One region of the Melaminivora jejuensis genome, then DNA from elsewhere that is predicted to be linked to it. Evidence: riboswitches for the same ligand, from Rfam matches in the RefSeq annotation. Region 1 holds a riboswitch; the other holds the start of a gene.
The links. Region 1 has a riboswitch for cobalamin ahead of IDM45_RS08505 (TonB-dependent siderophore receptor). Riboswitches for the same ligand answer to the same signal wherever they lie in the genome.
Positions count from the first base shown of each region.

Region 2: it holds a riboswitch for cobalamin, as region 1 does, so the genes downstream of both, IDM45_RS06220 (TonB-dependent receptor domain-containing protein) here and IDM45_RS08505 (TonB-dependent siderophore receptor) in region 1, are expected to answer to the same signal.

Region 1 covers NZ_JACWIJ010000002.1:1,771,903-1,779,575, reverse strand. The annotation lists gene IDM45_RS08505 (TonB-dependent siderophore receptor) at 1-1,388, opposite strand, end outside; cobalamin riboswitch at 1,549-1,828, opposite strand; gene trxB (thioredoxin-disulfide reductase) at 1,919-2,878, opposite strand; gene IDM45_RS08495 (DNA translocase FtsK) at 3,046-5,493, shown strand; gene lolA (outer membrane lipoprotein chaperone LolA) at 5,514-6,146, shown strand; gene IDM45_RS08485 (FAD-binding oxidoreductase) at 6,221-7,673, opposite strand, start outside.
Region 2 covers NZ_JACWIJ010000002.1:1,288,842-1,296,514, forward strand. The annotation lists gene IDM45_RS06220 (TonB-dependent receptor domain-containing protein) at 1-1,684, opposite strand, end outside; cobalamin riboswitch at 1,766-2,014, opposite strand; gene IDM45_RS06225 (DUF904 domain-containing protein) at 2,058-2,285, shown strand; gene IDM45_RS06230 (cell division protein ZapA) at 2,282-2,653, shown strand; partial or broken gene IDM45_RS18245 (putative bifunctional diguanylate cyclase/phosphodiesterase) at 2,846-5,271, opposite strand; gene IDM45_RS06240 (HD-GYP domain-containing protein) at 5,331-6,602, opposite strand; gene IDM45_RS06245 (sulfite exporter TauE/SafE family protein) at 6,729-7,478, opposite strand; gene hemN (oxygen-independent coproporphyrinogen III oxidase) at 7,482-7,673, opposite strand, start outside.

The DNA.
Region 1 (7,673 bases):
TAGGACTGCACGGACGTGTCCGAGCGTGCCAGGCGCTGCGTGAAGTGGTCGCGCCGCAGGCCCAGCGTCAGGCCGGCATCGCCCCATTCCAGGCGATCCTGCATGTAGATGCTGCGCACTTCCTGGTCAAAGCGCGAGCCGGTCACGCGGCCACGGATGCCGCGCGGGTCGTTGCCGATATTGCTCACCGGCGTGTCGTAGTCGGGGCCACGGTAGGTGGGCGCGTTGCTGAAGGCAGGCGAGGCCTGATCCTGCCAGCCGCGCTCCAGGTTCAGGCCGATCTGCAGCTCGTTGCTCCAGTGCTTGCCAGCCGACAGGTGGGCCAGCGACAGGTCATGGAACACGCCGCTGTCGTCGGTCTGCGTCTCGGAATAGCCTTTGCTGACGGCGGCCGGCGGCGGCACGATAGTGATGCCGCCGGCGAACAGCCGGTCGTAGCGCGTGATGCTGCTGAGGTGGCGCAGGCTCAGGCCCTGGCCCCACTCGATCCTGTTCTTCCACGACAGCGACTGGTAGTGTCCGGTCACGCGCGAGCCGTCGATGCCGTAGTTGTCGCGCCAGCCGATGCCGAACATGGGCCGGCCACCTTGCAGCGGCACGATGGAGCCGCGGTAGGCATTCACGTCGCTGTCGAAATACTGCGCGCCGGTGACCCACTGCGGGGTGAGCGCCCAGTCGCCCGAGAGCACCGCTGCCTGCTGGGTGCGCCCGGCGCCGCGCTGGAAGCCGTCCCAGTGGTTGCTGGCCAGGCCGACAAACAGATTGCCGCGCTCGAAGTCCCAGCGCTGGCGCAAGCTAGCGTCGGTGCGGCCGAAGCGGCCCAGCGTAGCCGTAGCCTCGCCGCCGGCCTGCTCGGGCTTGAGGAAGAACTGCACGACGCCGCCGATGGCGTTCTTGCCGTACAGCGCCGAGGCCGGGCCTTTGATGAATTCGATGCGATCGACCAGTTCGGGGGCAACCAGGGTCACGTCGGCGTTGCCCTGCAGCAGGCGCAGCGGCACGCCGTCGATCAGCACCAGCACGTCCTGCGTGTCGCGCAGGCCGCGCGTCTCGAAGCGTGTGTAGTAATTGCCCTGGGTGCCGTGCTGCAGGCCAGGCACGCTGCGCAGCTCGTCCTCCAGCGTGATGGCGCCGGCGGCGTCCATCTGCGCGCGCTCGACCACGGTGGCGGCAAAGGGCAGGCGCAGCGGGTCGGCCTCCAGGCGCGTGGCGGTGGAAATGCTCTGCTGGCTGGTGACCTGCACCGCCGGCAGTGCGCCCTGGGTGGGCGCTGCTGCTGCGCTGCCCGTCTGCGCGTTTGCTGCGCCCCACAGGCTGCAGCCGGCCAGCAGGCAGGCCCGCCAGGGGCGCACGAGGCTGGGCCGGCGGGATGGAAGGATGGATGGCATGGAACGCAACTCCCTGATCCGCTGGGTCTGCTCGCCCGCAGACCACGCTCGACTGTTGGAAAGGCGCCGAGGCAGGAATCAGGGGGCGGACGCTGCCGCGCGGGGCAGGGCGCGGCCAGGGGGCAGCGTGTGTCCGGCCCGCTGCTCGCCCGCAGCCGCCGCTACATGCTCACGCAGGCCGGTATCCGGGCTTGCGGACGGTGCGCTTGGCGCACCAGGCCTCGCGCCTTCCCGCGCCGCATGGCGCAGTGGCGGCCAGCCATGCCGAGGGCATGGCGGCGGGCGAGGCTTGGTTTCCGCTGACCGTTGCGGGGGCAGCGCAGGAATTGCGGCTTTGCTGCAGAAAATTCTTGCTGCAGGAGGCGCCGCGCACCTGCTTCCCGTTGAACCCTGCAGGCCGCAAGAGCGGCAGGCCGGGCACCTGGTGAGAGCGCCGCCGCCGGGTGGATGGAAAAGGCCCGGGCGGGCGGCGGGCGCGATTGTGGCACAGGGCGCCGGCAGCAGCGTTGCCTGCGCCTGCCGCTCTTTCGTCAGTCCTGCTGCTCCAGGAAGCGCTGCGCATCCAGCGCCGCCATGCAGCCCGTGCCGGCGCTGGTAATCGCCTGGCGGTAGGTGTAGTCCTGCACGTCGCCGGCAGCGAATACGCCGGGCACGCTGGTCTGGGTGGCAAAGCCCTGGTGCCCGCCCTGGGTGTTGATGTAGCCGCCTGCCATGTCCAGCTGGCCCTGGAAGATGTCGGTGTTGGGCGAGTGGCCGATGGCGATGAAGCAGCCCTGCAGCGGCAAGTCCTCGGTATGACCGTCCTCGGTACTCTTGACGCGCACGCCGGTGACGCCCGAGTCGTCGCCCAGCACCTCGTCGAGCGTGAAATGCGTCTTCAGCTCGATCTTGCCCTCGGCGACCTTCTCATGGAGCTTGTCGATCAGGATGGGCTCGGCGCGGAACTTGTCGCGCCGGTGGATCAACGTGACCTTGCGCGCGATGTTGGACAGGTACAGGGCTTCCTCCACGGCAGTGTTGCCGCCGCCGACCACGCAGACATCCTGCTCGCGGTAGAAAAAACCGTCGCAGGTGGCGCAGGCTGACACGCCCCGGCCCATGAAGGCCTCCTCGGACGGCAGGCCCAGGTACCTGGCCGAGGCGCCGGTGGCGATGATCAGCGCGTCGCAGGTGTACTGGCCCATGTCGCCGGTCAGGGTGAAGGGGCGCTGGCTCAGATCGACGGCGCTGATGTGGTCGAACACGATCTGCGTCTGGAAGCGCTCGGCGTGCTGCAGGAAGCGCTGCATCAGATCCGGCCCCTGCACGCCCAGCGGGTCGGCGGGCCAGTTGTCCACGTCGGTGGTGGTCATGAGTTGGCCGCCCTGGGCCATGCCGGTGACGAGCAAGGGTTTCAGGTTAGCGCGGGCGGCATAGACGGCGGCGGTGTAGCCGGCGGGGCCGGAGCCGAGGATCAGGACTTTGGCGTGCTGGGTGGGGGTGTTGGACATGGGGTTCGTCAAAGTGTCGGGGTTGGGCGGGCAAGAGTGCCGCAACGGTCGGTGAGGGCGCGGCGGGCGGCCCCGGCGCGGCGGGCGGCCCCGGCGCGGCGGCGGATCATTGTAGGGATGCCCCTGCGGCCCCTGTCCCGGCGCGGGTCATGGGGTAAGCTTGCGCGCTGGTTTTTCTGTATGACTTACTCCTTCAATACCCTGAACGGAGCGCCACCGCCCCAGAGTGCGCTGCGCAGTGGTGTGGCGCGCTTCAGCCACGAGCTGATCCTGGTGCTGGCGCTGCTGGCGCTGCTGGTCTGGCTGCTGGCGCTGCTCAGTTACTCCCCGAAGATGCGGCCTGGTCCACCACCGGCACCGGCGCTGCCACGGCCAACTGGCTGGGCCGGCTGGGCGCCTGGCTGGCCGATGGCAGCTACTTCCTGCTGGGCTTTTCCGCCTGGTGGGGCGTGGCGGCGGCCTTGCACGCCTGGCTGGCCTCACTGGCGCGCTGGATGCGCGGCGCCAGCTACGAAGGCCTGCTGTCGTGGCGCCAGCGCGGCGCCTTCTGGCTCGGCCTGGCGCTGCTGCTGTGCGCCAGCTGCGGGCTGGAGTGGTCCCGTCTGTACCGTTTCGAGCCAGCGCTGCCCGGCCATGCCGGCGGGATGTTGGGCTATCTGACAGGGCCGCTGGCGGTGCAGTGGCTAGGCTTCACCGGCTCGGGCCTGATCGGCGTGATGCTGGCGCTGCTGGGTGCGGCGCTGGTCTTCGGCTTTTCCTGGGGGCACCTGGCTGAGCGCCTGGGCCGGCGCATCGATGCCGTGGTGCTGGCCAGCCGGGCGCAGGGCGAGCGCGCGCGCGACGCTGCTGCTGGCCGGCGCGCGGCGCGCCAGCGCCAGGCTGCGCTGGGCGAGGAGCCGCGCCATGAGCCGGTGGTGGAGGCGCTGCGGCCTGGCTCGGCGCCGGCTCCGGAAGCGCCGCCAGCCGCCGCTGCCGTCCCCCAGCCGCCAGCCGCCGCTGCCGCCTTCAGCCCTGAGCCGCTGCAGTCGTCCACCCGCGCCGAGCCAGCCCCGGCAGCCGCAGCGACAGGTGCGCCTGCCGCGCGCGCCCAGCCAAGGCCGCCGGCTTCGGGTGGCCTGGGTGACGAGGCGGGCCTGCCCCAGGTCAGCCTGCTCGATCCGGTGCAGGCGCTGCAGGAAAGCGTCACGCCCGAGACGCTGGAGATGACCAGCCGCCTGATCGAGAAAAAGCTGCAGGATTTCGGCGTGGACGTGCAGGTGGTCGAGGCCATGCCCGGCCCGGTCATCACACGCTACGAGATCGAGCCGGCCACGGGCGTCAAGGGCGCGCAGATCGTGAACTTGGCCAAGGATCTGGCGCGCAGCCTGAGCCTGGTGTCCATCCGCGTGGTCGAGACCATTCCCGGCAAGACCACCATGGCGCTGGAGCTGCCCAATGCCCGGCGCCAGACCATCCGCCTGGCGGAAATCCTGGGGTCAACGGTCTATCACGACGCCAGAAGCCTGCTCACCGTGGGCCTGGGCAAGGACATCATCGGCCAGCCCGTGGTGGCAGACCTGGCCAGGATGCCGCATTGCCTGGTGGCCGGCACCACCGGCTCGGGCAAGTCGGTGGGCATCAACGCCATGATCCTGAGCCTGCTGTACAAGGCCGAGCCCAAGGACGTGCGCCTGCTGATGATCGACCCCAAGATGCTGGAGATGAGCGTCTATGAGGGCATCCCGCACCTGCTGGCCCCCGTGGTCACCGACATGAAGCAGGCCGCGCACGGCCTGAACTGGTGCGTGGCCGAGATGGAGCGGCGCTACAAGCTCATGAGCAAACTGGGCGTGCGCAACCTGGCCGGCTACAACGCGAAGATCGACGAGGCGGCGGCGCGCGAGGAGTTGGTGCCCAACCCCTTCAGCCTGAACCCCGAAGCGCCCGAACCCCTGGAGCGGCTGCCGCACATCGTGGTCATCATCGACGAGCTGGCCGACCTGATGATGGTCGTGGGCAAGAAGATCGAGGAGCTGATCGCCCGCTTGGCGCAGAAGGCGCGCGCTGCCGGCATCCACCTGATCCTGGCCACGCAGCGCCCCAGCGTGGATGTCATCACCGGCTTGATCAAGGCCAACATCCCGACGCGCATCGCGTTCTCCGTGGGTAGCAAGATCGACAGCCGCACCATCCTCGACCAGATGGGCGCCGAGGCCCTGCTGGGCATGGGCGACATGCTGTACATGGCCAGCGGCACCGGGCTGCCGCTGCGCGTACACGGTGCCTTCGTGTCCGACGAGGAAGTGCATCGGGTGGTCGAATACCTGAAGACACAAGGGGAGCCGGACTACATCGATGGTGTGCTGGAGGGCGCTAGCCTCGACGAGGAGGGCGCCAGCAGCGGCTTCGGCGGCCTGGACGGCGGCGGGGACGGCGAGAAAGACCCCATGTACGACCAGGCGGTGGAAGTGGTGCTCAAGGATCGCAAGGCCAGCATCTCCTACGTCCAGCGCAAGCTGCGCATCGGCTACAACCGCTCGGCGCGGCTGCTGGAGGACATGGAAAAGGCTGGCCTGGTCAGCGCCCTCACTTCCAACGGCCAGCGCGAAGTGCTGGTGCCGGCCCGCAGCGAATGAACCCCTGGACAGGACGCCCCTTGAAAAAAATTTTTGCTTCTCTCTTGATAGCTGGCTGCGCCCAGTGGGCCTGGGCTGACGGCCTGAAAAGCCTGGAAGACTTCATGAAGACCGCCAGGAGCGGCAGCGCCAGCTTCACCCAGACGGTGACTGCGCCGCCCCGTGACGGCCAGGCCGCGCGCAGCAAGACCAGCAGCGGCCAGTTCGACTTCCAGCGCCCCGGGCGCTTTCGCTTCGTCTATCAAAAGCCCTTCGAGCAGACCATCGTCGCCGATGGCCGGACGCTGTGGCTCTACGACGCCGATCTGAACCAGGTGACCCAGCGCGCGCAGGAGCAGGCGCTGGGCTCGACCCCGGCGGCGCTGGTCGCCTCGGCGCCCGACTTGGCGGCGCTGCGCGGCGACTTCACGCTGGAGTCGGCGCCGGACGAGGGCGGCCTGCAATGGGTGCTGGCCACGCCCAAGGCCTCGGGCAGTCAGCTCAGGAGCGTGCGCGTCGGCCTGGACGGCGCACGGCTGGCGGTGCTGGACATCGAGGATAGCTTCGGCCAGCACTCGGTCATCCGCTTTGCCGACATGCAGCTCAACCCGCAGTTGCCGACCGGCACCTTCAGCTTCAAGGTGCCTGCCGGCGCCGATGTGCTGCGGCAGTAGGCTGCAGGGATGCTATATTTCTAATAGCTGTCAACGCTTGCTGGGTAAGGGTTTCAGCCGTTTTTCATTGGAAATCATGCTGATTGGGCTGGCGGCGCGGCGTGCGCCGTGGTGACGAAGGCGTCGGAGAAGCAGAAGTTCTCGTCCAGGCCCTGGGCGACGAATTCCGGCACCGCCGTCTCCACCATGCGCACCGAGCCGCACAGATAGACCTCGTGGCCGCTCAGGTCGGGGTGATCGTGCAGCATGGCCTGGTGTACCAGGCCGGTGCGGCCCGTCCAGCCATCGCCGGGCTGGGCGTCCGACACCACCGGGATGACCTCGAAATTGCCGTGCTCGCGCTGCCATTGCCGGCACAGGTCGATCTGGTACAGATCCCCGGGCTGGCGCACGCCCCAGTACAGCCGCATGGGCCGCTGCACGCCGCGTGCGAAGGCGTCCTCGACGATGCTCTTGATGGGTGCAAAGCCCGTGGCGCCGGCGACGAACAGGATGGGCTGGCTGCCGTCGCGCAGCGTGAACTGGCCCAGCGGCCCCTCGAAGCGCAGCACGTCGCCCACCCGCATGGCCTCGAACACATGGGTGGTGAAGCGACCGCCCGGTACCAGGCGCACGTGCAGCTCGATGTCGTCGCTGGCCCCGGGCCGGTTGGCGAACGAGAAGGCGCGCCGCTGCCCGTCCTCCAGCAGGATGTTGATGTACTGGCCGGCCACGTAGGCCAGGCGCTGCCCCGGGGGCAATTGCAGCACCACGCGCATCACGTCGGGCGCCAGGCGCTGCAGCGCCGTGACCGTGGCTGTGTGGATCTGCTGCTGCCGGGCCTCGGCGCCGGTGAAGCCTGCGACCTCGATGGCCATGTCCCCCTTGGGCACGGCGCAGCACATCAGCGCCTTGCCGCTGGCCCGGTCGGCATCGGACAGGGCGCTTTTCTGGTAGGGCCGGTGCTCGAAGCTGCCTTGCTCGACCGTGCACAGGCACAGGCCGCAGGCGCCGTTGCGGCACTCGTAGGGCAGGGCCAGGCCGTGACGCAGGCCGGCGTCCAGGATGGTCTCGTCGGCGCGCACGGCAATGGTGCTGCGCGCACCTTGCGCGCCCTGCTCGCCCTGCACCAGCACCTGATGCTGCGGCGCAGCGCTGCGCCGCAGTTTCGGCGGCCACCACGGCAGCAGCGCCACCAGCACCGACGCCCCGACCACCAGCGCCCACACCCGCCCCAGCGGCCACTGGCTGAGCAGCGGGAACACGGCCATGTAGAACCAGTCCAGCTCGACGCTGGTGATGGCGTGCGCCAGATCGACCGGGCCGCCCTGGCTGTACACGGGCGCGACCAGCGCCAGCACCAGCAGGGACGCCAGCAGGCCGATGACGATGGGCTGCGGCGGCGTGGTGCGCGCCTTGGGCACGCGCTGCACGTGGATCCACATGACCATCAGCACCACCAGCGGTAGGCCCAGGTGCAGGAAGGACAGCAGCGTGAAAAAGCGCGCGCCCACGTGGTCGGTGTAGAGGAAGTTGCGCATCAGGCTG
Region 2 (7,673 bases), 480 kb from region 1:
CCGACAGCTGCGCCTCGCCGCCCACCGTCCAGTGGGCGATCCGGGTCTCGGCGCCCAGGGCGGCGTGGCGCTTGGCACGGCGCTGCAGCTGCTTGCCAGTGTCCAGGTTCTTGGGGTTCTGCAAATCGATGGAGCCGTGCAGGCGCACGCCGGCCAACTGGTGCGAGCCGGCCAGGGTCAGGCCCTGGTAGCGTGCCTTGCCGATGCTGTCGTAGCAGCCCGGGTAGGGGCCGCTGCCACCCGGGCAAGGGCCGGGGCCGCTGACGAAGGTGATCAGGTTACTGACGTTGTTGCGGTACACGGTGGCCGAGAAGCTGCTGGCACCCTGGAGCCATTTCAGGCCCAGCTCGACGTTGCGTGCCGTCTCGGGGGTCAGGCTGGCGTCGCCGTACATGCTGAAGCGCTGGTACAGCGTGGGCGCGCGAAAGGCCGTGCCCATCGATGCAGTGGCGCGCCAGTTGGGGGCGAATTCGTAGCCATAGGCGGCGCTGCCGGTGCTCTTGCCGCCGAACTCGCTGTCGCGGTCGTGGCGGGCGTTGAGCTGCAGCGTGTGCGCCCCGGCGCGCAGGCCCCAGCCCAGGGCCAGGGCATTTTGCGAGCGGTCGCGGTCGATAGGGGCGTTGTCCAGGTGGTCTTCGCGCCGCTCCAGCGCTGCGGTGAACTGGTGCTCGCCCAGGCGCCACTCGTTGTGCAGCAGGTAGCCGCGCAACTGGGTGTTGGTCAGGTAGGGCGAGGGCCGGGTCTCGTAGCGATCCCGGGATTCGGTCACGGACAGGCGGGTCTTGTAACCCTCGCTCCATTGCGCCTGCCAGTGCGCGCCCAGCGTCTGGATACGGTGCAGGCTGCGGTCATCTTCCTGGCTGGTGTCGTAGCCGCTGTTGGACTCGTTGTGCAGCAGCGTGCCTTCCAGGCGGTGCGCGGCGTTGATCTGCCAGCCCAGCCGGCCATTGACGGCGCTTTGGTGGTAGCCGTCGCGGTCAGGGTTGCTCTTGGCGTCGGTCTTGGCGCTGAAGCCCCGGCTGCCCTCGCGCGTCAGGCCCAGGGCATAGTCCAGCGTGCCGCTGGCGCCGCTTACGCCGGCCTCGGTGCGCCAGGTACGGTACGTGCCCAGGCCAATGCCCACGTAGGGCGCCACGCCGGCCTCGCCCTTCTTGGTGAAGATCTGGATCACCCCAGCCACGGCGTCCGAGCCATAGATGGCCGCTGCCGGCCCGCGCAGCACCTCAATGCGGTCGATCAGCGACAGCGGCAGGGCCTCCCAGGTCGCGCCGCCGCTGCCGGCCTGCGAGTCAACCCGCACACCATCGACATAGACGGCGGTGAAGCGCGTCTCCGCACCGCGCAGGAACAGGCTGGTGACCGTGCCGGGGCCGCCGTTGCGCGACAGCTCGATGCCGGGCAGGCGCGCCAGCACATCGGCCAGCGCCGCAGCGCCGCTGCTCTCTATGGTCTGGCGATCGACGATGGTCACATCGGCCAGCACATCGGTCAGCGGCTGGGCCACCCGATTGGCCGTGACCACGATTTCGTTCATCGTTGGCGCGTGCAGGTTCTGCGCCAGCAGCGTGGCGTCCTGCGCCTGGGCGGCGCACAGGTTCAAAGATGCCAGGGCCAAAGCGCTCAGACGCAGGGGCGCGCCGGCGCCAATGGCAGCCAGACGGGCGCTAGACAGGGTAATCGACATGGAAGGACAAAAGAAGCAACAAACCCGTGCCAGCTTCCCCGCCAGCAGTGGGTGACATGGCTGCGCCTGCCCAGCGGGCACGGCGCAGCCTCCTTGTTGGCCGGTATCCGGGCTGGCGACACGCCTTCCAGGCGCCTTCCCAGGCGCTTGTTCAAGGCGCCCAGTGGCTTCGTGCGTGAAAGGGGAGCCGGCGTGCGGCTCGTTCGCTGACCGTTGCGGGGGCAGCGCAGGCCCGGGACATGTTTCTTCGCGCTGAAGAGCCCCTCCCTGCTTCCCGTTGAACTGCGGCATGTGAACCATGCAGCGAGCACCAACGGGGCGATTTTATGTGCAGGTGCAGCATCGCCCCGGCACTATCTACAATCGCACCCCTATGCCAGCCCCCTCTCCGATTGACCAGCTTGCCGAACGCGTGGAGCGGCTGCTGCAGCAGCACGAGCAGATCAAGCACGCCAATACCCTGCTGACGCAGGAGGTCTTGGCGCTCGCCCAGGAGCGCGATTCCCTCAAATCCCGGCTCCAGGCTGCCCGTGCGCGTGTCGATGCGCTGCTCGACCGCCTGCCGGCCAACCAGCCAGCCATGGACGACGACACCCCATGAAACAGATCGAAGTTCAGATACTGCAGCAGAGCTATCTGCTGGCCTGCGCCGAGGGGCAGGAAGCGCGTCTGCTGGAAGCAGTGGAGCGCGTGGATACGGCCATGACACGCATCCGCGACACGGGCAAGGTGCGCGCCCGCGAGCGCATCGCCGTGCTGGTGGCCTTGAATCTGGCCTTCGAGATCGCCGACCGCGATGTGGTGGCCGCAGTGACCGCCCAGGCCCGTGCCGAGTACGAGGGCGCCTCCGCCGAGGTGCAGCCCACTGCCGACACATACGCCGACGACGCATACGCCAACGAGCGCCTGGGCCAGCTCATCGAGCGACTGGATGAAGCTCTGGACGAACAGATGCCAGCAGCTTTGTAAACATTGGCCAGCACAGCGCCCAAAGGGCACAGGCGGGCTTACAATGGACTCGTCTGCGGTGCTGCCGGGCTTTATAGTTCCTTGAACCAATGCTCATATGAGCCCGGGCTTGGTACATCGCCTGGCAGGCGTGATCATCTCGCGTCAGATGAACCCAATGCCACGCTGCCCTTGCCCCCCTGAACCCTCGGTTCAGGATGACGGCTCGGTGGCACTTGCAGACACCTCTTGCCGAGCCTGGCCGGCCCGCCCCACCAGAGTTCGCAATTGCGGCACCGGCAGCGCCGGCGCACACAGATACCCCTGATAGAAGTCGCAGCCCATGGCTTGCAGCGCATCGCGCTGGGCTGCTGTCTCGACGCCTTCAGCCACCGTGGCAATGCCCAGGGCGCGCCCCATGCTGACGATGGCCTGCACAATGGCCTGGTCACGCTCATGCAGCGGCAAGCCATCGACAAACGACTTGTCTATCTTCAGGCGGTGGATGGACAGCTTCTTGAGATACGCCAGGCTGGAGTAGCCGGTACCGAAATCATCGATGGAAAGCCCTATGCCCAACTGGGCCAGCGTTCCCAGGAGCTGCTCCATCTCCTGCGCATCCTGCAGCAGCACGCTTTCCGTCAACTCCAACTCCAACATAGCGGCAGGCAGGCCATGCTGGGCCAGCAAGCCGGAAATCCGCTCGACCAGACCGGGCTGGCGGAACTCCAGGGCCGAGACGTTGACGGAAACCACCATGGGCGTCCCGCTGACATGCCAGTGCGCAGCCTCCTTGATCGCCTGCTCCATCACCCAGGCGCCCAGGGTGACGATATAGCCACTTTCTTCTGCCAGTGGGATGAAAACTGCTGGTGGTACCGACCCCAATTCCGGATCTCGCCAGCGCAGCAGCGCTTCCATGCCTACGATGCGCCCGGTAGCGAATTCGACCTGGGGCTGATAGTGAACCTCCATGTGCCCCAGGCCGAGAGCCAGACGCATGGCGTGCTCCATCTTCATGCGCGGCAACAGATCGGCACTCATCTGGGGGCGGTAGAAGCTGTAGTGGCCCCGGCCCCGCTCCTTGACCCGGTACATGGCTGAGTCGGCGTGTTTGATCAGATCATCCAGCGTCAGCCCATCATGAGGGTACAGGGCTATTCCCATGCTGCCCTGGATGGAAAAATTCATTCCCTCCAGAGTAAAAGGATGCGCCATTTCATCAAGCATCCGGCGGGCCACCGCTTCAGCCACCTTCCGATCTGCGTCGTGCAGATAGACCACGAATTCATCGCCCCCCAGCCGGCACAGCATGTCCGACTGGCGCAGGCAATCCTGCAGACGCTGCGCCACCATCTTGAGCACCTGGTCGCCGAACGGGTGGCCCAGGGAATCATTGACGATCTTGAAGCGATCCAGATCCAGGAACAGCACCGCGAACTCGGCGCTGCGACTGCGGGCGCCTTCGATGACCGAGCCAACCCACTGCGTCAACTGCAGCCGGTTGGGCAGCCCTGTCAGGGGTCAGTGAATGCCAGCTCTTCAATGCGTCTTTGCGCCGCATGGTGCGTCGTCAGGTCACGCATGAAGCCTATGCTCTGGCTGACGTTGCCCCGCTCATCGCGCAGCGCCACCCATGACAGGGCAATGGGAATGGCCGAATCTGAGGCACCCGGGCGAAGCGTGACATCGCCCACCCAGAATCCCTGCAAGTCCCAGGCTTGCTCCACCTGGCGCAGAAAGGAAGCTGCCGGCCTGTCCAAATCGATCATGGCGGTGACCGGTCGGCTGAGCAATTCCAGCTGCCGGGCCCCCAGCAACTCGCAGCCACTGGGGTTGATGCGCACCAACATGCCCCGGGTGTCTGCAATAAAAATGGCGTCCAGGCTGGATTCGAATACCTGGGCTGCCAGCTGGAGATTGGCCTGGGCCTGGATTTGCCCGGAAATGTCGCGATAAACATGGATCCGGCCAGCCGGCTTGCCGTGAATCAGCTGCGGCACAGAGCGCAGCTCCACCACAGAACTGTCACGCAGGCGAAACACATGCGTGGCTTCAAGCAGCGGCTCGCGCCGCAGTGTGGCCAGGCTTTGCCTGTATGCAGCCACATCCTCAACCTGGGCCTGCATGTGGGCGTGGATGGCGTCGTCATCACGCCGCCTCAGCAGTGCGTCGGGCAGTTTCCAGATCTGCACCAGACGATGGTTGAACGCTCGGATACGCCCCTGCAGGTCGCACGACAGGATGCCATCTGCAGCGCAATCCAGAGTGGCGCGCAGTTGGGACAGCAGACCCTCCAGCTCCCGCGTGGAGTTTTCGCTTTCGGAGCAGTCCTGCATGTACATGGCAAGCAGGCTCGCGCCCTGTGTACTGGATGCATCCTGCACAGGAGGAACAGCCTGAATCCAGCGCTCAACGGGGATTTGCTCACCACGCTGCGGGTTCCAGATACTGGTGCATGAATGGATGCCGGCAGCGATTTCCGTTGCCGATTGCTCCCAAAACAGCAGATCCTGCGGAGCAGAAGCAAGCTGATGCACAGAGCGGCCCACCATTTCTGCGACAGGCCTGCCCAACAGCTCGCCCGCCGCCCGGTTGGCATAGATCACTTCCAACGTCGCCGCATCAATCAGCCACATCGCCTGTGGCCAGGCGTCAGCGATGCTGTGCCAAGTGCCGACGGGCAGAAGGGGAAAATTCATGGATTTGCGTCCCGCTCAGACTTTGCCGCTGCGCGCTCGAAATAGTAATGAGTGCGAGAACCCGGCTGCAACTGAGCCAGAACGTCGAACGGCACCTGCACTGGACGCAGACTGCGCCGTATGCCCAGGCCTGGGCTGTGAAGCAGCTCGATCGTGTGAATACCAGCGCCCGGCATGTCCGTGGCGTGTATCCTGACCACCGGCTTCAAGGGATGGGCGGGATCGACCTTGACCACCAGGCCATAGCGCCCGTCCAGCAGCTGGATCAGGCAGCCAGGGGGATAGACGCCCATCATGCGAATGAAGGTGGTAAGAATGCCTGGGTCGAAACGATTGTTCTGCCGTGCATAAAGCTCGGACACCGCCTCATGGGGCGTCAGAGGCTGGTTTCCAAAGAGTGGGTTGCACAACCGCTCATAGGTATTGACCAGAGCGAGAATCTGCCCGCTGCGTCCAATCTCATCACCCATCAATTCCAGAGGGTGACCGCTGCCATCGGCAGCCTCGTGGTGCTGGGCAATGGAGATGAGCACATCGCTGGACAAGCCCATCTGCTGCCCCAGCGCGACCGATTCACCCACATGGGCGCGGTAGCGTTGCAACTCGACGGCGCTCAAAGGGGCGCCAGGCTCAGCGATGTGCATCGGCATGGTGATCTTGCCGACATCGTGCAGCAGCGCCGCCAAACCCAACTCCTGCAGCACCGAGCCATGCATTCCCAGCGCGCGCCCCAACAGCAACGCCAACACCAGGACATTGACTGCATGGGCCGCGGAACCTTCGACGTGACTGCCGGACAGTAGGCAGATGACGTGGCACTCCGCCTCGGCCAGCTCGTCGATGCAGGCGTTGACCAGGCCTTCGGCAGCCTGTCGAGCCCGGGCCGGTTGACGTACCACCTGGATCGTCACCTGTTCGTATGCTGCTGATGCCAGCTGGTATTTGACTTCAAAGGCGGGCAGACCTGCCGCGTCATTGCCAGCAGCAGCATCCTGGCCGGATTCGGCAAGACTTGACTGCCCACAGGAAAGGGCGTCGCCACCATCGGCAACCTCTCCCGAAGACTGCAACTCTTCCTCGTGGAGGGAGCTTCTGGCCGGCAGGTAATGCAGCGTTACCAAACCCAGCTCACGCAGAAGGTCGATCTGCTCGACCGAGGTGATACGGAAACTGCCAGTCGGGAAGGGATGTTGCAGCCAGCCCAAGGGCAGCTGGATGAACATGCCTATCCGCAGCTCGTCAACCTTGATCGGGATAGAAGAATTCACAGGAGCAGGAAAAGGGTTGGGCCATGCAAGCAAAAAATCGATCGCGCCTGATTATCACCATGCTTGCCACCACGCCAGAGCTTGTGCGCAGGCCAGCGTTGACTATCTGCAGGAAGTCAAGCCATTTCAAACAACACACCAGGGAGCCGGCTGCCCGTGGACGAGGTTCATCCACAGCGCCCAGCCGCCCAGCACGCACAGCACCAGCCCTGCCAGGCGTGCGCCCCATTCCTGGGCATTTCCGGGCAGCCCGGAGCGCAGCCGCAGCCAGACCCACGGGCCAGCCACCAGCCATAGCCCGCTTCCCAGGCCGAACAGCACCATGCACAGCGCACCGGCGAGCAGGCCGCCGCTCAAGGCTGCTGTCATCAAGGCCGTGTACAGCAGGCCGCAGGGCAGCAAGGCCCAGGCCATCCCGGCAAGCAGCAGACCTCCAGGCCGCGCAACCACAGGCTGGGTAACACGCCACAGGCGTCTTCCAGCTGCCTCGATCCAGGCCGGCTGGCGTGCCTGAGCCAACATGGCCAAGCCCCAACCCATGACGGCCACATGGGTCAGTGTCCATAGAGGGCGTAGCGCCATGCTGTGCCCACTCAACCAGGCCAGCCTGTCCATGGCGTAGGCAGCAAGCGCCCCAGCCATGCCGTAGCCGATCAGGCGCCCTACATGAAAGATGACAGTACGGCGCAGCACCACACCTGCCAAGGCTGCCGAACCGTGCGGTTGCCATTGCACTGCCTGCTCGCCGGGAGCCAGCCCGGCCTTTCGCTGCCCGGCTCCGGTCAATGCTCCGCAGGGAGCGGCGCACATCGTCAGGCAATGCGTGCCGCCGGCCAGTCCCATGAAAAATACCGTGGATGCCAACGCCCAGAACATGGATCAGATGATTCGCGAAAACCGGGCGCGGTTCAGATTGGCTTGCAGGTATCTGTCGAACACCATGGCCACGGCACGCACGAAGTACCAGCCCATCGGCGTGACCGTGACACCCTCGTCATTGAGGGTCACCAGGCCCTGCTCGGCCATACCCTGCAGCTGCTGCAGTTCGGAATCGAAGTAGCTGCGGAAATC